Regions from separate parts of the Telluria sp. RB2R28 genome, predicted to be linked through region 3. Evidence: predicted binding sites of a transcription regulator. Region 3 holds the regulator's gene; each other region holds the start of a gene.

Region 1 (5,570 bases), 140 kb from region 3:
GGTGCCGGCGCCGATATGCAGGAATTGTCGACGTTCCATGTGTGTTATCCGTTTGCGGTTGCGCTTCATTCCCGCGCTGGCGGGAATGACGGTGTTGCAGCGATGGGGCTTAAACCGCGTCCGACAGCGACGTGAAGTTGAAGTCGCGGATCTTCATCGACGGGATCAGCATCGAGTAGCGTGCTTCATCGGCGCCGATGACCACCGGCTTGCCGATTTCCTCGATATTGTTCAGCATCGACACCGGGCTTTCGTTGAAACGGAAGTTCTTGATCGGGTGCTTGATCTTGCCGTTTTCAACGTAGAACGTACCGTCGCGCGTCAGGCCCGTCAGCAGCACCGATTGCGGATCGACCATGCGGATATACCAGGTGCGCGTGACCAGCACGCCCTTCTTGGTATTGGCGATCAGCTCCTCTGTGGTCTTGTTGGTGCCGGCCATGATGATGTTGCCGGCCGCGCCCACCGCGCGCTGATTCTTTTGCTGTGCCCAGAAGCGCGAGTAGTCGAGCGCATTGATCTTGCCGTCCTTGACCAGCTCCACGCGTTCGCGCGGCAGCATGTTGTCGTCCCACGGCAGCACGGCGACATCCTTGTCCCACGGGTCGGACCAGATATTGACCTGCTGGTCGAACAGCTTGTCGCCCAGGCGGTTCTTGCCGCCGGCTTTCGACAGGAAGCTGCGGCCTTCGTCGGCGCGGCGCGCATCGAAGCCACCCAGCATGAAGCTGAGCAGGTCGGACGTGGCGGCCGGTTCCATGATGACCGTGTAGCGGCCCGGTTCCAGCGCCTTGGCGTCGACCGAGCGCAGTGCTTTCTCGATCGCGATTTCGGCCGCTTCGCGCGGATCGAATTTGGCGGCGTCGCGCGCCGAGCGCTTGACCCAGCCCGAGCCGCGCCCGTCTTCGGTGCGCACGGTCAGTGTGAAGTCCAGCGACGTTGCCACCTGGTGGCCGAACAGGCCATTCGAGTTGGCGATGGTCTGGAAGCTGGTGCGGTCGGTGAAGAAGCCGGCCGACACCAGGCCGCGCTTGCGGCAGCCTTCGATCGCATAGGCCGCAGCCTGCGCGCGGTATTCCGGATCGATGTCGGCGGTCTTCTGCACGAACGTGTCCGATGGCTTGTACGCCGTCTTGGCGATGGCCGGGATGAATTCCGGGTTGTCCGGCGCCAGGCGCGCCAGGTCCTCGGCGCGGCGCACTGCGCGCTCGATCGACTTGTCGTCGAATTCGTTGATGGTCGCGGTGCCCTGCTTCTTGCCGAAAGCGACCTGCACCTGGATGCGGGTGTCGTCGGCCAGGCCGGCGGTCGAGACGGCGTTGCGCGCAAAGCGGATATTGCCGATGCGGTTGCCCTCGATGTTGACGATGCATTCATCGGCTTTGCTCAGCGACAGCACGCGGTCGGTGATGCGTTTGGTTTGTTCCTGGGTCAAGATACTCATGTGCGCCCCTGCTTAGCCGATCTTGCGAGCGGTGTTGATCACATTGATGCCGTTAAAGCGCGTGGTCGACGAACCATGCGAGACGATGCTGATCTGCGGCGGCTGTCCTTTGCCGTCGAAGAACGAGCCGCCCATGCGCCAGTCCCGTTCATCGCAGATGGCACTGCAGGCGCCCCAGAATTCCTGGGTGTTCGATTGATACGCCACGTCTTCCAGCATCTGGCCGATCTTGCCGTCCTTGATTTCGTAGAACAGCTGGCCGCCAAACTGCGAGTTGTAGCGCTGCTGGTCGATCGAGAACGAACCGTCGCCGACGATGTAGATGCCCTTCTTGATGCCCTTGACCATTTCGTCCGGCGTCAGCTTGGTCTTGCCCGGTGCGAGCGAGACGTTCGGCATGCGCTGGAACTGGACCGTGTTCCAGCCATCGGCATACGAGCAGCCATGCGATTCTTTTTCGCCGATGATGTGGGCCTGGTCGCGCGTGGCCTGGAAGTTGACCAGGATGCCGTCCTTGATGATGTCCCAGCGCTTGGATTTGACGCCCTCGTCGTCGAAGCCGATGGCGCCCAGCGAGCCTGGCGTGGTCTTGTCGGCGAAGATGTTGACGATTGGCGAACCGTACTTGAAGCTCTTCGATTGCAGCTTCTCGAGCGTGGCAAAGCTGGTGCCGGCGTAGTTGGCTTCGAAGCCCAGCACGCGATCGAGTTCGGTCGGGTGGCCGACGTTCTCGTGGATGGTCAGCCACAGGTGCTCGGGCGCCAGCATCAGGTCGTACTTGCCTGGCTGGACCGACTTGGCGGTCAGCTTGCGCTTGGCGTCGCGGCCGGCGGCGCGGGCGTCTTCGATGATGTCATACGATTCGGTGTACAGCGTGGCGATGCCGCCGGCGGCCTTGATCTTGTGCTCGGGCCGCGCGTCGAAGTACTCGTACCCCTTGCCCACCGGGGAGCTCAGGCCCGCGCGCGAGCGGAACTTGCCGCTGGCCTTGTCGACCGCGGTGGCCGAGAACGGCGCCCACAGGCGATGCACGTCCTGGTCGATGTACGAGCCATCGGTCGAGGCAAAATACTTTTGCTGGTTCACCTGGAACAGCATCGACTGCATGAAGTTCGCGCCGCCTTCCATGCCGGCCTTGTTCGCGGCGATCAGCATATCGGTCTTCTCGGCGATCGGCACGGTGCGCCAGTCTTTCTTGATCGGGGTGCTCCACGACACGTCGCCCACGCCCTTGACTGGTGCGAGGCGCACCGGTTCGGTCTGCAGCTTGGCGTTGGCCTTGGCGATTGCCACGGCCTGGCGCGCCGCATTCGCGATGCCATCGGTCGACATGTCGGACGTCGCGGCAAAGCCGTAGGCGCCATTCACGATCACGCGCACGCCCACGCCGGCCGACTCGGTGTTGGCCACGTTTTCGACGTTCAGCTCGCGCGTGGTGATGAACTGGTTGAGGTAGCGACCGATGCGCACGTCGGCGTAGCTGGCGCCGGCCTTGGTGGCGGCGTTGAGCGCGACATCGGCCAGCGCCTTCTTGGCGGCCACTGGCATGCTGCTGGTGAGCTCTTCGGCAGCGATGGCGCGACCGAAAGGCAGCAGCATCGAGGCGGCTGCCCCGCTGCTGAGATTAAGAAAGGTACGGCGTTCCATGAGATCTCCTGAATAACCTTCGTCCGGGCAGCGGTTCCGCGAACAGCTCGGGCCGCTCTTGTAATTACAGCTCTTATGCTTTGGTTTTATGACAGATGAAAACGTGACAAACCGCGCAACCTTAGCAGCAACTTAAGACTTTGAATAGGCAAATGTTGTGCCACCTCAATGCACAAATTTGTACGTATCTTGCGCAGCTTCTTTTCTCCCGGCACCCCGTCAATACGGGCGCCAACGCTCACCACGCATGCATATGTGACGAATGCTTGACTGTGCGCCGCGCCTCCCGGATCATCAGCGCAGCGACGACGGCGCACCGCCCGTCGTCAACCATCATGGAGACCTCGCACGATGAAACGACTGATCCTGGCCGCAATGCTGGCAACCGGCATCGCCGGCGCCGCACACGCGGACGACGCCCTGAAATCCGCCATCGCCGGCGAGCACCGCGCCGCCGCCAACAAGGCCCGCGATGCGTTCCGCCACCCTTACGAAACCTTGAGCTTCTTCGGCATCAAGCCGACCATGACGGTCATCGAACTCTCGCCGGGCGGCGGCTGGTACACCGAGATCCTGGCGCCCTACCTGCGCGACAACGGCAAGCTGATTGGCGCTGCCGGTGCGCCGGAATCGCGTGGCGGCAAGGCCTATCGCGAAAAGCTGGCTGCCGACGCCAAGGTGTATGACAAGGTGATGCCGGTGGTGTTCGAGCCGCCGACCCGCTTCGAGCTGGGCGCGCCGAACAGCGCCGACATGGTCGTCACCTTCCGCAACCTGCACAACTGGCTGGGCGCGGGCGACGAGGCCGTGGTCACGACGCTGAAAGAAGTCCACCAGGTCCTCAAACCGAACGGCGTGCTGGGCGTGGTCGAGCATCGCCTGCCTGTCAAGATGACGCAGGATGCGAAGGCATCGAGCGGCTACATGCACGAAGCGTACGTGATCCGCATGGCCGACCTGGCCGGCTTCAAGCTGGCCGCCAAGTCGGAAGTGAACGCCAATCCGAAGGACAAGGCGGATCATGAAAAAGGCGTGTGGACGCTGCCGCCGGTGCTGGCCAACAAGGACAAGGACCGCGAGAAGTACATGGCGATCGGCGAGAGCGATCGCATGACGCTCAAGTTCGTCAAGAAGTAAGCAGCCTGCATGACGTGGGAAGGCCGAGGGTCTTCCCCGTATTTTCTTTTGCGGCGCACGTGTATATTCTTTCGGTTGATAGCCCTCTCGTGCAACCGAAGGAAACCATGAAGACTTTGCGATTCGCCGTTCTCGCGCTGGCCGTCTCCGGCGCGCTCCATGCCCAGGAAACCCCGCTGCCAGAAGCCCAGCCGGCCGCCGCCGCTGCCGTTCCCACCCCCGCCGTGCCAGCCGCCTCGCGTACGACCACGCCCGCTCCCGCCCTGCCTGCCGTTGAAAACTCGGTCGTCAAGATTTTTGCGACAGTGCGCCGGCCCGACCCTTACAAGCCGTGGACCAAATCAGCGCCAGCGGCCATCACGGGCTCCGGCGTCATCATCGAGGGCAAGCGCATCCTGACCAACGCCCACGTGGTGGGCTACGCCAGCCAGGTCGAGGTACAGGCCAGCCAGTCGGGCGACAAGGTATCGGCGAAGGTCATCGCGCTGGCGCGCGGGCTCGATCTGGCGGTGCTGGAGCTCGATGATCCAACCTTCTTCGACAAGCGCCCGCCGGTGCCACGCGCCGCCGTGCTGCCGGACGTGCGCCAGCAGGTGTTCGCCTACGGCTACCCGGTCGGCGGCAATTCGCTGTCGACCACCACCGGCATCATCTCGCGCGTGGAATTCGTCAACTACGGCGCCTTCAGCTCGGGTCTGCGCATCCAGATCGACGCACCGATCAACCCGGGCAACAGCGGCGGGCCGGTGATCGCCGGCGAGCGGATGATCGGCCTGGCGTTCGCCAACGTGACCAATGCGCAGAGCATCGGCTACGTGATCCCGAACGAAGAAATCGAACTGTTCCTGCGCGACGTGGCCGACGGCACCTACGACGGCAAGCCGCTGCTGCATGACAGCGTGCAGACGCTGGAAAGCCCGGCGCTGCGCCAGTACCTCAAGCTCGATAAATCGGTTGAGGGCGCGGTGGTGCACCGGCCGTACCGCACCGACGCCGCCTGGCCGCTGAAGGAGTGGGACGTGATCACGCACATCGGCGAGCATGCGATCGACAACCAGGCGATGGTCAAGCTGGGCTCAAGCCTGCGCGTGCGCTTCCAGTACCGCATCCAGCAGGTGGCAAAAAACGGCAAGGTGCCGATGTCGATCATCCGCGGCGGCAAGCCAATGAAGGTCGAGGTGCCCGCCACCGGCGCACGCCCGCTCCTGATCCCGGACCTGGATGGTGGCTATCCGTCGTACTTCATCTATGGCCCGGTGGCGTTCTCGCGCGCCACCAGCGAATTCATGGCCTTTGTCAGCGGCAGCGCGCCGGGGATGAATGCGTATGCGTTCAACGCCAG
Region 2 (5,570 bases), on a different contig from region 3:
GCGTGACGCTGAGCAGCTTGATGCGCGGGTCGCGCGGTGGCGCATAACCCTCGATGCGCAGCTTCATCTTCAGCTTGGCGGCCGTGTTCTCGACCGCTGTGACGAGCGCCAGGTAATCCTCGATGCGCTTTTGCGGCGGCATGAAGATGTACAGGCGGCCCGCGCGCACTTCGAGGCACAGCGCGGTGTGGATGACTTCGCGCGCTTCCGGGTCAGCCGGTGCAGCCGTTGCCTTGTTTGTCGATTTGCCGGGCGCCACGCTCAGGACCGGACGCCGGTCCTTCTTGCCGACCGGGAGCGGGCCGCGCGGCGCGAACGGGTCGACATCGAAATCGGGATCGCGCTCTTCGGGCAGCACCCACGGCAGCGTGGCCAGCGGCAGGCGCAGGCCGATCGGTGAATCGCCCTCGATCAGGTACAGGTTTTCGCGCTTGAGCGGCCACGGCGACGTGCGCCAACTGGTGCCAAGCATGACGGATGGATCGTGTTCGCGGGCTTTCAGTGGCAGCACGTAGCCGGTCACCTGGCCCAGGCCCCGTTCGAGCAGGCGCGCGAGGCGACGGCGCTCTTCCGGGGCTGTCAGGTCGGCGTCCAGCGGATCGAGATTGCGCGGCAGCGCCTGCTCGCGCTGGGCTTGCAGCAGCACGTCTTCGTAGGCGGGAATAGCGCTGCCGGCCGGCAGGCCAAGCGATTTGACCAGCTCCGCGGCAAAGCGGCCGGCATCCTCGCTCCCGTAGCCATCGTCGATGTGCTCGTCCGAGAACAGCGACGGATCGAACCACATCGGCTGCCCGTCGACGCGCCAGAAGATGTTCAGCGCCCAGCGTGGCAGCGGCTCGCCCGGATACCACTTGCCCTGGCCGTAATGGATCATGCCGCCCGGTGCAAAGTGGTTCTTCAGGCGGTGCATCAGGTTGCCCGCCAGCTCGCGCTTCTTGTCGCCGTGCGCCAGCGTGTTCCATTCGGCGCCGTCCATGTCGTCGATCGAGACAAAGGTGGGCTCGCCGCCCTGCGTCAGGCGCACGTCCTGGTTCACCAGGTCTGAATCGACCTGCTGGCCCAGGCGGTTGATCTTGTCCCAGTCGTGTTCCGTGTACGGCTTGGTCACGCGCGGATCTTCGTGAATGCGCGTGATCGTCATTTCGTGGACGAACGTGACCTCGGCCTTGTCGGTAAAGCCCGTGACCGGTGCGGCCGACGACGGCATGGCCGTGCAGGCCAGCGGAATATGGCCTTCGCTGGCCAGCATGCCCGAGGTGGGGTCGAGGCCGATCCAGCCGGCGCCCGGCACATACACCTCGGTCCAGGCGTGCAGGTCGGTGAAGTCGACGGTGGTGCCGCTCGGGCCGTCGAGCGCTTCCTGGTCGGCGGTGAGCTGGATCAGGTAGCCGGACACGAAACGCGCCGCCAGGCCCATCTCGCGCAGGATCTGCACCAGCAGCCAGCCGGTATCGCGGCACGAGCCGGAGCGCTTCTGCAATGTGTCTTCGGGCTCCTGCACGCCCGGCTCCATCCGCAGCAGGTAGGCGATATCGCGCTGCAGGCGCTGGTTGATGGCCACCAAAAAGTCGTTCGTGCCCATTGGCTGGGCCAGCAGGTCGCGCCGCGCGCCGGCGACCCACTCGGCCAGCAGCGGTCCGGGCTCTTGCGACCTGGTGTACGGGCTCAGTTCCGATTGCAGCAGGTCCGGGTAGGCGAACGGGAAGGTCTCGGCATACTTTTCGACGAAGAAGTCGAACGGGTTAATCACCGTCATGTCCGCAACGAGATCGACCGTGAACTCGAGCACGTCGGTTTGTTCGGGGAACACGAAGCGGCCGATGTAATTGCCGTACGGGTCTTGCTGCCAGTTGATGAAATGCTCTTTTGGCAGGACGGTCAACGAATACGACAGGATCGGTGTACGCGCATGTGGCGCCGGACGCAGGCGCACTTCATGCGGTGACAGATTGACCAGACGGTCGTAACGGTAGCTGGTCTTGTGATGAAGCGCAACGCGGATAGCCATGCGGTAGTGCCTTTCAATGAGGGCGCGATTGATGCCGGCGCACTGAATTTGGTCGTGTTAATTTGCGTACAACTGAGTGGGCGCAAGATAGAAGCATTTAAGCATGATTCATACCTGCGTTCGTTTGACTTGCGAGTCGGACGGGGTGGCTGGCACGTTTCTTGTTAGTATTCTGGCACAGGAGGCAATGATGTCGAACTTTTACGATGAAATGTATTCCAATGGGGCAACTGTGCGGCCTCATTACCAGGCATTCGCGGATTGGCTCGGCCAGCAACCCCCGCATCTGATCGAGCAGAAGCGGGCGGAAGCCGAGCTGAACTTCCAACGCGTGGGGATCACGTTTGCTGTGTACGGCGACAACGCCGGCAAGGAACGGCTGATCCCATTCGACATCATTCCGCGTGTGATCAACGCCGCCGAGTGGGCCAAACTGCAGGCCGGCCTGGTGCAGCGCGTGACCGCGCTGAACCGCTTCCTGCACGATGTGTACCACGACCAGAACATCCTGAAGGCGGGCGTCATTCCTGCCGAACAGATCCTGAATAACGCGCAGTACCGGCCGGCCATGCAGGGCGTTAATGTGCCCCTGGATATCTACGCCCACATTGCCGGCGTCGACATCGTGCGCGCCGGCGAGGGCGAGTTCTACGTCCTGGAAGACAATCTGCGCGTGCCGTCGGGCGTGTCGTACATGCTGGAAAACCGCAAGATGATGATGCGGTTGTTTCCGGCGCTGTTCGCACGCAACCGCGTGGCGCCGGTCGACCATTATCCCGACCTGCTGCTGGACAATCTGCGCACCGTGGCGCCGCATGGCGGCGACGATCCGACCGTGGTCGTGCTCACGCCCGGCATGCACAACTCGGCCTACTTCGAACACGCGTTCCTGGCTCAGCAAATGGGCGTGGCGCTGGTGCAGGGGCAAGACCTGTATGTCAGCAACGACACCGTCTACATGCGCACGACGCGCGGCCCGAAACAGGTCGACGTCATCTATCGCCGCATCGACGACGATTACCTCGATCCGCGCGCGTTCCGCCCCGAATCCACGCTGGGCGTGCCGGGCCTGCTCGACGCGGTGCGCGCCGGCCGCGTCGGCCTGGCCAATGCGATCGGCACCGGCGTGGCCGACGACAAGTCGATCTACCCGTTCGTGCCGGACATGATCGAGTTCTACCTCGGCGAAAAGCCGATCCTGAACAACGTGCCGACCTACCAGTGCCGCAAAAAAGAGCATCTGGACTACACACTGGCGAACTTGCCGCAACTGGTGGTCAAGGAAGTGCACGGGGCCGGCGGCTACGGGATGCTCGTCGGGCCCGCCTCGACGGCGGCCGAGATCGAAGACTTCCGCCGCCGCGTGCTGGCTAACCCGGACGGCTATATCGCGCAGCCAACGCTGGCGCTGTCGGCGTGCCCGACCTATGTCGAATCGGGCATTGCACCGCGCCACATCGATCTGCGCCCGTTCGTGTTGTCGGGCAAGACCGTGTCGATGGTGCCGGGCGGACTGACCCGCGTGGCGTTGCAAGAAGGCTCCCTGGTGGTCAATTCGTCGCAGGGCGGCGGCACCAAGGACACCTGGATACTGGAGAACTAGCATGTTGAGCCGCACCGCAGATCATTTGTTCTGGATGGCCCGCTACACCGAGCGGGCTGAAAACACGGCGCGCATGCTCGACGTGCGCGTCCAGTATTCGCTGATGCCGCAATCGGTCCAGGCCGAGCAGCAGGGCTGGCGCACGATGTTGAGCGTGTCCGAACTCGAAGCCCAGTTCGACGCCAAGTACGACGCGCTGACGCAGAAGAACGTCATCGACTTCATGGTGCGCGACCCGGACAATCCGTCGTCGATCGCCAGCTGCCTGCGCGCCGCGCGCGAGAATGCCCGCGCCGTGCGCGGCACCCTGACCACCGAAGTCTGGGAAACCGAGAACACCACCTGGCTCGTGCTGCAAAAGCACCTGAGCGAGCGCATGTTCGAACGCGATCCTGGCCAGTTCCTGGAATGGGTCAAGTACCGCTCGCACCTGTCGCGCGGCGTCACGCTGGGCACAATGTTCCAGGATGAAGCGTTCAACTTCATCCGCCTGGGTACCTTTCTGGAACGGGCCGACAACACGGCGCGGATCCTCGACGTGAAGTTCCGGTTCCTGGCGTCGGACACGATCCAGGAAGGCGCGCAGGGCGAATACTATTACCTGGCGGCGCTGCTGCGCTCGGTGTCTGCGTTCGAGACGTATCGCAAGGTGTACCGCCACGCGATCACGCCGACGCGCGTGGCCGAGCTGTTGATCTTGCAAGGCAAGATGCCGCGCTCGCTGGTGGCCTGCATGGCCGCCGTCGTGGCCGTGCTGCAGGATGTGCGCAATGAGCTGTCGCACGATACCGAGCGGCTGGCGGAAAAACTGCATGCGTCGCTCAAGTCGGCCGAGATCAACGAGATCCTCGACGAAGGCCTGCACGAATTCCTGACCAAGTTCCTGGCCTGTATTGGCGAGCTGGGCAACGGCATCGGACGCGACTTCCTGCTGCCCGTGGCGCCGGAGTTGCCGGAGGTTGTGCCAGTGCCTGTGCCGGCGCCGACCCAGTCGCAGACGCAGTCGCAAACGTCATCGCAGACCTCATCGCAGACGCAGACCCAGTCGCAGACGCGTTGACCGACTCGCGCACCAAACCATGGCGCGGCGCACCGTCATGGCTAGGGTGCGTCATGACGGTGCGCACACTTTAACGAAGGAAGGCGGGCCTGCGATGTGGCTGCGAACCGGTTGCAAGCTCAGTTTCAGCGTCGAATACGCCACGCCATTCATCCTGATGCTGCGTCCCCGCAGTGGTGCGCAGCAATGGGTGGCGCGCGAATCCTATACGCTCACGCCAAGCGTGCAAGTGCTTGAATATACGGATGCCTATGGCAACCTGTGCCAGCGGCTGACGGCGCCGCCCGGCGAATTTTCGATCCAGACCTCGGCCGACGTGCTGACTGACCAGGTCATCAGCGTTGCACCCGGTGCGCCGTTCGACGAGGTACCAACCTTGCCGGCGGACGTGCTGCTGTATCTGTTACCGAGCCGCTATTGCGAATCCGACCGGTTTGCCGAGATGGCCAGCGCGATCGTGGCCGGCGTTGCGCCAGGCTACGACCAGGTGGCCTGCATCACCGACTGGATCCGGCGCGAGGTGCGCTTCAATCCCGCAGCGAATCACACCCAGATGGCGGCAACCGAGGTCAACGAATACCGCGAAGGCGTGTGCCGCGATCTGGCGCATCTGGGCATTGCGCTGTGCCGCGCGCTGAGCATTCCGGCGCGGATCGTGGCCGGGTATCTGCACGGGCTGGTGCCGATGGACCTGCACGCGTGGTTTGAGGCATATGTGGGTGGGCGCTGGTATACGTTCGATGCGAGCCAGGATGGGCCGCGCGGCGGCCGCGTGACGATAGGGTATGGGCGCGATGCAGCCGATGTGGCGATTTTTACGCAGTTCGGGCCGGCGCTGGCGCTGCATGAGATGCAGGTGACGGTGGAGTTGCTGGAGGGGGCGCCGGGTTGACGGTGCC
Region 3 (5,570 bases):
GATGAACACTCCTGTATTGGCCCATATCGAGCGCGCTGCGCGCATCAAGGTCATGATCTTCGACGTCGACGGTGTGCTCACCGACGGCAGCCTGACCTACGGCCCCGATGGCGAAGTCACCAAGACCTTCAATGTGCTCGATGGCCTGGGCATCCAGATGCTGGGTAAATCCGGTGTACAGACCGCGATCATCAGCGCGCGCCTGTCGCCGATTGTCGTCCGGCGCGCCGCCGACCTGGGCATCTCGCATGTCTACCAGGGCAACCACGACAAGCGCATCGGCTTTGCCAATCTGCTCGACGCCACCGGCTTTACTGCCGACCAATGCGGCTACATCGGTGACGACGTGATCGACCTGCCGCTGTTCGCGCGCGTCGGCTTTGCCGTCGCGGTACCGTCCGGCCATCCGGACGTGCAGCACCGCGCGCATTACGTGACGAAGAATGGTGGCGGACGTGGCGCGGTGCGCGAGATCTGCGACCTCGTCATGCGCGCGCAGGGCACCTATGACCAGGCGCTCGCGCCGTATTTCGCCTGACCGCCATGGCCACGATCGCCTCCAACAAACGCACCGCGCATCGCTGGAATCTGCTGGCGATGATCGTGATCGGCGTGTTCTTCGCCTTCGGCAGCTTCTGGCTGCTGCAGTTGATGCAGGGGACCGAGATCGATGCGCAGCTAGGCGGCCCGCCCGACGAGCCGGATTACATCGTCGAGAACTTTTCGTTTGTGCGGATGACGCCCAACGGCCAGCCGAGCTACGTGGTGTCGGGCAAGCGCCTGGCCCACATCCCGCAAGGGGACGTGTCGAACGTCGACCAGCCGCTCATGCGCGGCATCGAACCGGGTCGTCCGCCGATGACGGTGGTGGCCAGGAACGCGCGCATCTTCCACGAAGAACACCGCGTCGAACTGTTTGGCGACGTCGATCTGCAGCGCCCGAAGACGCCCGCCAGCGAAGCGCTGCGCGTGCGCACGCAGGCCATGACCGTGTTGCCCGACGAAGAAATCGTCAAGACCGACCAGCCGATCGACATGGAGCTTGGCGCGTCCAGCCTCAAGGCCACCGGCATGATGGCCAACAACGCGACCATGCAGATGCAATTGTCCGGCCGCGGCCGTATCGTCTATCCGCCACGCCAGCGCTGAAGGCCATCAGCCATGCGCGCGTGCTAACCCAGGACCAGCACCATAATGAAAAAACTTTTTGCTGCCGCTTTCTTTTCACTCCTTTCCTTGACCGCCATGGCCGAAAAGGCCGACTCGCTCAAGCAGGCGGCGCTCGAATACGATAACGGCGACCTTGATGGCGTCGCAGGCGTACGCACCTTCACCGGCAACGTGATCCTGACCCGCGGCACGCTGCTGGTCAAGGCCGAACGCGCCGTCGTCAGGGAGACACCCGAAGGCTATATGAGCGTGACGCTCACCGCCGCCAACGGCAAGCCCGCCACGTTCCGTCAGAAGCGCGACGGCGGCCCGAACCTGTGGGTCGAAGGCCAGGCCGAACGCATCGAATACGACGAACGCTCGGAGCTGGTGCGCCTGTACTCGAACGCCGTCGTCAAGGAACTCGAAAACGACCGGATGACCAACCAGATGACCGGCCCGTTCATCTCGTACGACAACCGCAAGGAAGTCGTCGCCGTGCGCAATGATGTCAGCGGCGAGAGCAAGGTTGGCGGCGGGCGCGGCACGCTGATCCTGGCGCCCAAGCGTGCGCCGGCCGGAGGCACGCAATGACGGAACTGAACGATCGCAGCACGCTGGTCGTCAAGGGCCTGCAGAAAAGCTATGGCAAGCGCCTGGTCGTGCGCGACGTGTCGCTCGATGTCGAATGCGGCGAAGTGGTGGGTTTGCTGGGCCCGAACGGCGCCGGCAAGACCACCTCGTTCTACATGATCGTCGGCCTGGTGCCGTCGGACGCCGGCTCGATCAGCATCAACGGCACCGACATCACCAGCCTGCCGATCCATCGCCGCGCGGTGCTCGGCCTGTCGTACCTGCCGCAGGAAGCGTCGGTGTTTCGCAAGCTGACGGTGGAAGAAAACATCCGCGCCGTGCTCGAACTGCAGAAGGTCAACGGCAAGTCGCTCACCAAAACCGAGATCAGCGACCGCCTCGACACCTTGCTGGCCGACCTGCAGATCGAGAAGCTGCGCGAGAACCCGGCGCTGTCGCTGTCGGGCGGTGAGCGGCGCCGCGTGGAGATCGCGCGCGCACTGGCCACCAACCCGCGCTTCGTGCTGCTCGATGAACCGTTTGCCGGCGTCGATCCGATCGCCGTGATCGAGATCCAGCGCATCGTGCGCTTCCTCAAGGAGCGCAAGATCGGCGTCCTGATCACCGACCACAATGTCCGCGAGACGCTTGGCATCTGCGACCGCGCCTACATCATCAATCAGGGCGCGGTGCTTGCATCCGGCCGCCCCGACGATATCATCGCCGACGAGTCGGTACGGCGCGTGTACCTCGGTGAACATTTCCGCATGTAAGCCATACTCAATTGATGAAACAGTCCCTTCAGCTCCGCACTTCGCAGCACCTGGCGCTCACGCCACAGCTGCAGCAATCGATCCGGTTGCTGCAGCTGTCCACGCTCGAACTGCATCAGGAGATCGAGCAGATATTGGGCGATAACCCGCTGCTCGAAAGGCTCGACGATCCGCTCGATCATTCGGTGCGCTTGCTGGCCGATGGGGCCATCAACAATGCGCCGGCACCTGGCGAGGCGCCGCCGGCGCCGGGCCAGCAGGCCGAGGGCGAAGGCAGCGCGCCGGCCGAGGGCGAGGGCGCTGAAGGTGGCGGGGTCGATGGCGACCGGCCCGACAACGAGTGGAGCGAAGGCAGCGGAACGTCGTCCGGCAGCGCCAGCAGCGACGATGAAGACGGCCGCCCGCAGCTGGAGGCGTGCGCCATCACGCTGCGCGAACACCTGATGGAACAGGTGCGCGAAACGCTGCTGTCGACCCGCGACCGCGCGCTGGCCGAACTGGTGATCGACGCGCTCGACGACAACGGCTACCTGGAAGAACCGCTCGACGACATCCACGCGCGGCTGCCCGAAGAACTCGACGTCGACCTCGACGAACTGCGCTGCGCGCTGGCGATGGTGCAGAGCATGGACCCGGTGGGCGTGGGCGCGCGCAGTGCGGCCGAATGCCTGGCGCTGCAGATCCGGCGCATGCCGGGCGTGCCGATGGTCACGCGCCGCATGGCCCTGAAGATCGTCGAAGGCTACCTGACGTGGTTCGCGCAGCGCGAATACAGCAAACTGAAAAAAGCGCTCGATTGCGACGACGAAGACCTGCGCGAAGTGCAGGCCGTGGTCCGCCAGTGCAATCCGCACCCGGGCGCCGCGTTCGCGTCGAACGTGTCGGATTACGTGGTGCCGGACGTGATCGTGCGGCGCGCCAAGAACGGCTGGGCGGTCACGCTGAACCCGGACGTCATGCCGCGCCTGCGCGTGAACAGCCTGTACGCCACGATGCTCAAGCAGGGCCGCAGCGAGAGCCAGATGGGCGCGCAGATGCAAGAGGCGAAGTGGCTCATCAAGAACATGCGCCAGCGTTTCGACACGATCCTGCGTGTGGCCGAGGCGATTGTCGAGCGCCAGCGCAACTTTTTCAGCCATGGCGCGGTTGCCATGCGGCCCCTTGTTTTGCGCGAGATAGCTGATACACTAGGTCTGCACGAGAGCACGATCTCTCGTGTCACAACCCAGAAATACATGCTGACCCCGCACGGCATGTTCGAGTTGAAGTATTTCTTCGGTAGCCACGTTGCCACTGAAGCGGGCGGCGAAGCATCCTCAACGGCAATCCGTGCGCTCATCGCACAATTGACAGGAGCAGAAGACCCTAAGAATCCATTATCCGACAGCAAGATCGCGGAAATGCTCGGGGAACAAGGCATGGTCATTGCGCGCAGGACGGTCGCAAAATACCGTGAAGCGCTCAAGATCCCCCCCGTCAGTCTCCGCAAAGCCTTGTAACAACGCCGCTCATACAGTCTGTGCCTTCAGCTCCTGTGTGGTGCAAGCGACGTGACATCTTCAAAGGAGTGTGTATGAACCTCACCATCAGTGGTCACCATCTCGAAGTCACCCCTGCCATCCGTGAATACGTTCAGAATAAGCTGGAACGCATTATTCGCCATTTCGATCAAGTCATAGATACCCACGTCTTCCTGGCCGTCGATAACCTCACTGAAAAAGAAAAAAGGCAAAAAGCTGAAATCAATGTCCAGGTGTCGGGCAAGACCCTGCACGTGGCGAGCGTCGCGCAAGACCTGTACGCCGCGATCGACATGTTGATGGATAAACTGGATCGACAAATCCTGAAGCACAAGCAGATGCTCAAAGACCATAACCGCACAGCGATCAAACGCCTGGACGTCAACGAAGCAGACGTCGCTGCCGCCTGATCGAGCGCAGGTCACCACCGCCAGGGGCGTCTTTTCGGGACGCCCTTTTTGCATCCCGCTGCCGGTAAAATACGTGTTTCCTTTCGATGGATCACGCCATGCCCGAACACGTCCTGACCCGCATCGCCAACCGTACCGGCATCATTACCCTCGACCGGCCCAAGGCGCTCAATTCGCTGTCGCTGGACATGGTGCGCGCACTGACCACGATCCTGCTCGACTGGCAGCTCGACGCCGCGGTCGATGCCGTCGTGATCACCAGCAGCAGTGAAAAAGCGCTGTGCGCCGGCGGCGATATCCGCTTCTTCCACGACGTCGGCAACGCCTCGCCGCAAGGCGGCAGCGCACTGCTCGAAGATTTCTTCACCGAAGAATACGCGCTCAACCACCTGATCCATTTTTATCCGAAACCGTATATCGCGCTGATGGACGGCGTGGTCATGGGCGGCGGCATGGGCATCGCGCAGGGTGGGCCCGATTGCGGCCTGCGCATCGTCACCGAGCGCACCAGGATGGCAATGCCAGAGGTGAATATCGGCCTGTTCCCCGATGTCGGCGGCAGCCATTTCCTGTCGCACGCGCCGGGGCAACTGGGGATGTTTCTGGGCTTGACCGGTTTGACGATCGGCGCGGCCGACGCACTGTACGTGGGCCTGGCCGACGTGTTCGTGCCGGGCGCAGACCTGGCGGCGTTGCACGCGCTGATCGAGGCGACGCCGGGCGCGAATCTGCCGGCGGCGATCCGCGCGTTCGCCATCCAGCATGCCGGCGAGAGTGAATTGCAGGCCAACCGTGCGCGCATCGATGCGCACTTTGGCGCGGACTCGGTGGCGGCGATCATGGCGTCGCTCGAGGGTGACGACACGCCGTTCGCGCAGAAGGCGTTGCGCGCGATGCGTCAGCGCTCACCGTTGATGATGTGCGTGACGCGCGAGCTGCTGCTGCGCGGCGCGTCGCTCGATGTCGCCGACTGTCTGCGCCTGGAGCGCTCGCTGGTGCGCCGCAACTTCGAGCATGGCGAAGTGCTCGAAGGCGTGCGCGCGCTCGTGATCGACAAGGACAATGCGCCGCAATGGAATCCGCCCTCGCTCGACCTCGTGACCGACGCGATGGTCGCGCACTTCTTCGCGCCGGTGTGGCCGGCG
Region 4 (5,570 bases), on a different contig from region 3:
GGTGCGGGCCAGCGACGACGCGTCGAGCACCTGGATCGGCGAAGCGCTGTCTTCGACCGTCAGGCCGGCGGCGCGCGTGCCCGTGACGATCACGACGCCGGTACTGGCGATCGCGGGGGCGTCCGGTGCCACGACCGCCGCCGCGGTGTCGACAACGGAATCGACGGCCGGCTCGACCGCCTTGTCGGCGGCGTGCGCCGCCACGCCCCACGACAGCAAAGCAGCGGCGACACTGGTATGAATGATGGTCTTGTACATGGTGGTTCCCTGGTTGGCGTGATCTGTTATAGGTATGATTGGCGTGGCCCGGCACGGGCCGCGCCGCTTACTTCTTTGCTGCCACGACTTCGATTTCCACGAGCCAGCCGGGATTGCTCAGGCCCGCCACCTGCATCACCGCGCGCGCCGGCAGGTTGGGCTGGGCGCCGCCGAAGAACTGGGTATAGCCGGCCATGAAGCCGGTGACGTCGGCGCGCCCTTTCTGCGCCGGGTCGCCCACCAGGAACACCTGCATCTTGACGACGTCGCCCATGCCCAACCCCATGCCGGCGAGGATCTCCTTGATCTTCTGCAGCACGCCGACGGTCTGCGTTTTGGTGTCACCAAAGGCCGCGATGGTGTCGGGGCCGGCCGCCTTGTCGACGATGGGCGGCACCTGGCCGCTGATGAAGTGGATCGTCGCGCCTGGCGGCACCGACACGGCCAGGGCGATGGGGAAATCCGAGTTCGGGATCTTGTGGCGCACGATGTCCGTGGCTGCGGCGCTGGCACTGGCGGGCGCCAGCAGCAGCGCAGCGGCCAGGCACGAGATGGAGCGGAAAGCGGCAAATGTCATTGGATCGTCTTTCATGGGCATGGGAAGGAAAAGAAAAACACTAGTGCTTGTTGCCGAAGCGGCTGTCGCCCGCCGGTGCGACCTGCAGCGCCGCGCGCCGCATGGCGACCTCGGCGCCTGCGATCGGTGGCGCGCGGTTGCCCCAGCTGCTGCGCGCATAGGTCAGGACGGCGGCGATATCGGCGTCATCCAGGCTGGTGCTGAAATCGGGCATGCCACCGCGCCCCCTGAGCAGCACCTCGGCCACGGCGTCGGCCGGCCCGATGGCGACCGGGCTGGCCACGAGCGCCGGGAATGCGCCGGGAATGCCACGGCCATTGGCCTGGTGGCAGGCCGCGCAGTTTTTGGCGAACAAGGTCTTGCCGTCTGCCGGCGCGGGTGCCTGGGCCTGGACTGCGCCGGTCCACAGAACGGCGCTTGCGAGTGCAAGGATCGGGGCCTTCATGCGCTGGCCCTCCGGTGCAGCGCTTCGACCTGCTGCCAAGCCGATTCGATGGCGCCGGCCTGCCAGCCGGTCAGGTAGCTCAGGTGTTCGCCCGCGAGCAGCACCCGGCGCTCGCCATCGAGCAGAACCGGGTAGGCGCTCTTGCGCGCGGCGTCGGTCCATTCGGCCCAGCCGCCCAGGCTGTACTGCACGCGGTGCCAGGCAACCGAGAAGCTGCTTTCGTAATTCGCCCGGTAGGCAGGAAAGATCTTTTCGCCGGCCGCGAGTGCAAACTCGGTGCGCTCGCTTGGGGTCATCCCGCTCACTTCAATGGCGTCGAGCGCGTAGTGGTAGTAGCCCAGCACGACACCCTTTTTCTGCTGCCAGCCGCCGGACGGCAGCGAGATCGTGTTGATCCCCTTCAGGTCGGTCAGCACGTGGCCGCCGTAGATATGGTCGTCTTCTTCCCAGAAGCGGCGCTTCATCTGCAGGCCGATCTTGCCGACCGGGGCGTAGGGGACGGCCTTGACCGCGGCCTTGAACCCATCGGAGAAATCGGTGTCGATCATGCGCAGCACCGACAGCGGCACCGTGCACAGGCAATAGTCGGCCGTGACGCGCGAGAGCGCGCCGCTGGCCGTGTCGCGCACGTCGATCGTGACCTTGTCGTCGCCCTGGCGGATGCGCTGGACTTCGGCGTGATAGCGGATGCGGCCGCCCAGCCGGCTGGCAAATGCCCGTGGGATCGCGTCCATGCCACCGACCGGCTGGAACATCGTGGCGTGCATCGGGAACTCCTGCACGGCGCTGTAGACCTTGCCGACGCGGGCGGCCAGCAGATCGTGAAACGCCAGCGGATCGGACGGCGTGCCGGCGCCCGGCACCAGCCCCGCACCGGGGTTGGTGGCAAAGCCACGGCCGCTGCGGCCCTTGTAGGCCAGGTCGCCGGCGTCCAGCGCCCCTTCGCGCTTGAGGTAATCGAGCAGCAGGCGCTGGTCGTCGCCGGTCAGTTGGGTGTCGAGCGCGTGGCCGGTGACCGATTTGGCCAGCAGCTCGGCGACGTGGCCGCGCATGTCGGCCTTGATCTGCGCGCCCCGCAGGCGCTGCTTCGACAGCGGGCCGCCATCCTCGAGGTACACATAGGCATGGTCATTCTCGTTGACCATCACTTCGAGCGGCACCTTGAACTGGCGCGCATAGTAGAGCGTGGACTGGTGATCCAGCGGGATGCGCCACGGGCCGTGGTTGATGTACTGGCCAGCGTCGAAGCGGCACTGCTGGGCCTCGCCGCCCAGTTCGTGCAGCTTGAAGCCCTTGCGCGCCGTCTGGCAGCGCCCGCCCGCATAGGGCCGCGCCTCGAGCACCTGGACCTCGTAGCCCAGCTTGCCCAGTTCGTAGGCCGCCGTCAGGCCGGCCAGGCCGGCGCCGAGCACGACCACTTTTTTCCCTTTGCCGGAGCCAGCAAGCACGGGCGGTGTCGTGGTCCTGGAGGCAATCCCCATGCCCCACGCATTCATCGAGCCCATCAACAGCGCCGAACCACCAACGGCGGCGGCGCGGTACAAAAACTCACGTCGGGTCAGCGACGGTGTCAAACGTTTCATTTCTACCTCCACTTGACGTTACTGAAAGACCTTGCAACTAGTGGCCTATCAGCAATACCTGTGCCAAGTGGGTGGTGCAATCGTCAATACGAATATTATTAAAATAGAGTACAGCGTTCATTTTTCCGAACGTAAGTCCGGCGTAAGCGTCATTTTACAAAGAAGATTCAGAGTTCACATTTCTTCATTCGTATTGACAAACGTGACGCACTTCGCCCGATTCCTGGCGCATGCTGCTTCAATACTTTATTTTTCCTGCCCTGTCAGGGATCGTGCTCAGGCGACGTATCGACGCCGCGCACGCGCCGCGAGCATGCCAAATCGACATTGCACCGTTGTGGCGTAAAGACGCACTTCAATGGGTGTCGTCGATCCCGTCGCGTCCCAGCCAGTAGTTGAACTGGCCGTAACTGGGAATGGTGCCGGGCGGGCAGTCGGCGAAGTGGTCGCGCAGCATCTGGCGATAGGCGGCCGGCCGCGAAAAGCGCGGATGCGTAGCGGCAAAGTGCGCCGCGGCAGCGAGGAACAGCGCCCGCAGCGCGGCGTCGGTATTGGTGCCCGCATTGGCGCTGCCCTTCGTACCACTGCGCGGGCGGCCGCGCTTGACGCCGGCGCTGGCCGTCCGCGTCTTGCCACGCGCACCGGAGTTGGCGTAATCGGGCAGCAGCGCGTCGATCGTCTGACCCCGCTCCCAGTAGCGGCGCAGATAGCGCATGAGGCTGGCGACGGAAATCCCGTGAGCGCGACTGTAGGCGCTGAGCAGGGCCGCGCGCGGGCGCGGCAGATAGAGTTGCGGCAAATCGCGATGTAGTGCGCTCACCGCATCCCACGCTTTCATCTGCAGCAGGTGGTGCTTGCCGGATGGGGCGTCGACGCGCGGCGCACGACACGGATCGGTGAGCAGCAACCGGGCGCGCCGCGTCGACACGTCCGCCACCAGCACGTGCAGCGGCGTGCTGCACGGTGTCGCGCCTGGACAGCGCAGTGCAAAGGTATACGCCACCGAATGCATCACGTCGATCCACAGGATCCGCACCAGATGGCCCGGGGGATCGCGGTATTCGAGGACATCGTTATGCAAGAACATCGGCCGCTCCTGGCGTTGAGTTCATTGCTTATATGCAAAGAACGCGCCAGGTACGGTCATGGCGGCCCGCGCCGGGGCCGCCGCTGGATCATTTTTGCGCCAGGATCCATTTCGCCAGCACCCTGGCTTCAGCTTCTGTCACCTGCGGATTGGCCGGCATCGGGATTGGGCCCCAGGTGCCGCTGCTGCCTTTCTGGATCTTCTGGACGAGACGCGCTTCGGCGCCGGCATCCTTCGCGTACTTGGCCGCGACGTCCTTGTAGGCCGGGCCAACCAGTTTGGTGCCGACGGCGTGGCAGGCCATGCAGGCCCGGGCCTTGGCCAGGTCGGCGTTTGCGTGGGCGGCAGGGACGGCGGCGACGGCAAAGGTCGCTGCCAGGGTCAGGGTCAGGTACTTCTTCATGATGCTCCAGTGGCTGGGTTGATCGTAAGGCGCAGGCGCCCGGGCGGGCACCACCTGACATCATAGCGGGAAACCCCATTGGCATGGGCTGCCCGGCGTTGCATGAACAGCATCCGACACGCCCTTCAATAAATTTGAATGGGAATGATTCGCATTAACGACTAGAATGGCGCCGTTCCGCGGAATTTACTTCTTTTTACGTAGTTACGCGGAAATTTGCTTCGAATGATAAAAAGGATGCCTGAACAATGACTGACCGTCTGCCTGCCCCGCGGGGTGCCCGCACCGTATTGAGTTTGGCCATCGGCGCCATGCCGCTCGCCGGCTTTGCCGCTGACTTGCCTGCCGACGCTTTCCCGGCAACGATGCCGACCGTGGTCGTGACCGCAGCCGGCTTCGAGCAGACGATCCGCGATGCGCCCGCCTCGATCACGGTGCTGACCCGTGAACAGCTCGAAAAAGAGCGATTCGGCAATCTGGCGCAGGCGCTTGAAAGCGTGGAAGGCATCGACGTCGGCGCGGCCGGTGACAAGACCGGCGGCATGAACATCAGCATCCGTGGCATGCCGAGCGACTACACGCTGATCCTGATCGACGGCCGGCGCCAGAACGCGGCCGGCAACGTCACGCCAAATGGCTTCGGCGGCACCTCGACCAGCTTCATGCCGCCGGTCAGCGCCATCGAGCGCATCGAAGTCATCCGCGGTCCGATGTCGACGCTGTATGGCTCGGACGCCATGGGCGGCGTGATCAACATCATCACGCGCAAGGTCGGCAAGCGCTGGGCCGGTTCGGTGGCAGCTGACTACACGCTGCAGGAAGACGCCCAATTCGGCGACGTCAAGGGCGCCAAGTTCTACCTGAGCGGCCCGCTCAAGGCCGACGTGCTGGGGCTCTCGCTGCGCGGCAGCACCCTGCGCCGCGACGAGGCCAGCATCTCGTACGACGAAATCAACCCGGCGCGACCGCTGACCCAGAACGCGAACCCCGTCAAGCAGAAGATCGACAACGTGGGCGCGCGGCTGGCGTTCACCCCGTACCGCAACCACGAACTGGTGCTCGACGCCGACAGGACGCGCCAGACCTATGACAACACGCGCGGCCAGCTCGGCACGCTGGGCACGGGCGGCTACGGGCCAGAGCAACAATACAACCGCGAGCAGACCACGCTGTCGTACAAGGCGCGCCTGCCGTTCGGCACCTGGGACAGCAGCTAT

What was found. Region 3 encodes sigma-54, which starts transcription at its own class of promoters, with help from an activator protein. Its sites were predicted from a motif close to TGGCANGNAANCTGCTTT; they were not measured.
Region 1: AC56LV_RS13030 (TldD/PmbA family protein) is a predicted target of sigma-54. The motif match lies at 3,237-3,254, and genes of this name have one in related genera.
Region 2: AC56LV_RS21525 (circularly permuted type 2 ATP-grasp protein) is a predicted target of sigma-54. The motif match lies at 2,159-2,176, and genes of this name have one in related genera.
Region 4: AC56LV_RS05865 (flavin monoamine oxidase family protein) is a predicted target of sigma-54. The motif match lies at 2,912-2,929, and genes of this name have one in related genera.

Annotation. Positions count from the first base shown of each region.
Region 1 is NZ_JCASIK010000003.1:157,150-162,719, forward strand. Features, by position in the region: gene AC56LV_RS13020 (TldD/PmbA family protein) at 1-39, opposite strand, end outside; gene AC56LV_RS13025 (TldD/PmbA family protein) at 110-1,444, opposite strand; gene AC56LV_RS13030 (TldD/PmbA family protein) at 1,457-3,091, opposite strand; gene AC56LV_RS13035 (class I SAM-dependent methyltransferase) at 3,443-4,228, shown strand; gene AC56LV_RS13040 (S1C family serine protease) at 4,336-5,570, shown strand, end outside.
Region 2 is NZ_JCASIK010000007.1:57,179-62,748, reverse strand. Features, by position in the region: gene AC56LV_RS21530 (transglutaminase family protein) at 1-2,008, opposite strand, end outside; gene AC56LV_RS21525 (circularly permuted type 2 ATP-grasp protein) at 2,199-3,611, shown strand; gene AC56LV_RS21520 (alpha-E domain-containing protein) at 3,613-4,671, shown strand; gene AC56LV_RS21515 (transglutaminase domain-containing protein) at 4,766-5,563, shown strand.
Region 3 is NZ_JCASIK010000003.1:20,572-26,141, reverse strand. Features, by position in the region: gene AC56LV_RS12395 (KpsF/GutQ family sugar-phosphate isomerase) at 1-2, shown strand, start outside; gene AC56LV_RS12390 (KdsC family phosphatase) at 2-538, shown strand; gene lptC (LPS export ABC transporter periplasmic protein LptC) at 544-1,149, shown strand; gene lptA (lipopolysaccharide transport periplasmic protein LptA) at 1,195-1,743, shown strand; gene lptB (LPS export ABC transporter ATP-binding protein) at 1,740-2,495, shown strand; gene AC56LV_RS12370 (RNA polymerase factor sigma-54) at 2,510-3,994, shown strand; gene hpf (ribosome hibernation-promoting factor, HPF/YfiA family) at 4,069-4,425, shown strand; gene AC56LV_RS12360 (enoyl-CoA hydratase/isomerase family protein) at 4,524-5,570, shown strand, end outside.
Region 4 is NZ_JCASIK010000001.1:1,321,107-1,326,676, forward strand. Features, by position in the region: gene AC56LV_RS05850 (TonB-dependent receptor plug domain-containing protein) at 1-258, opposite strand, end outside; gene AC56LV_RS05855 (RidA family protein) at 326-835, opposite strand; gene AC56LV_RS05860 (c-type cytochrome) at 876-1,280, opposite strand; gene AC56LV_RS05865 (flavin monoamine oxidase family protein) at 1,277-2,863, opposite strand; gene AC56LV_RS05870 (hypothetical protein) at 3,219-3,950, opposite strand; gene AC56LV_RS05875 (c-type cytochrome) at 4,039-4,353, opposite strand; partial or broken gene AC56LV_RS05880 (TonB-dependent receptor domain-containing protein) at 4,719-5,570, shown strand, end outside.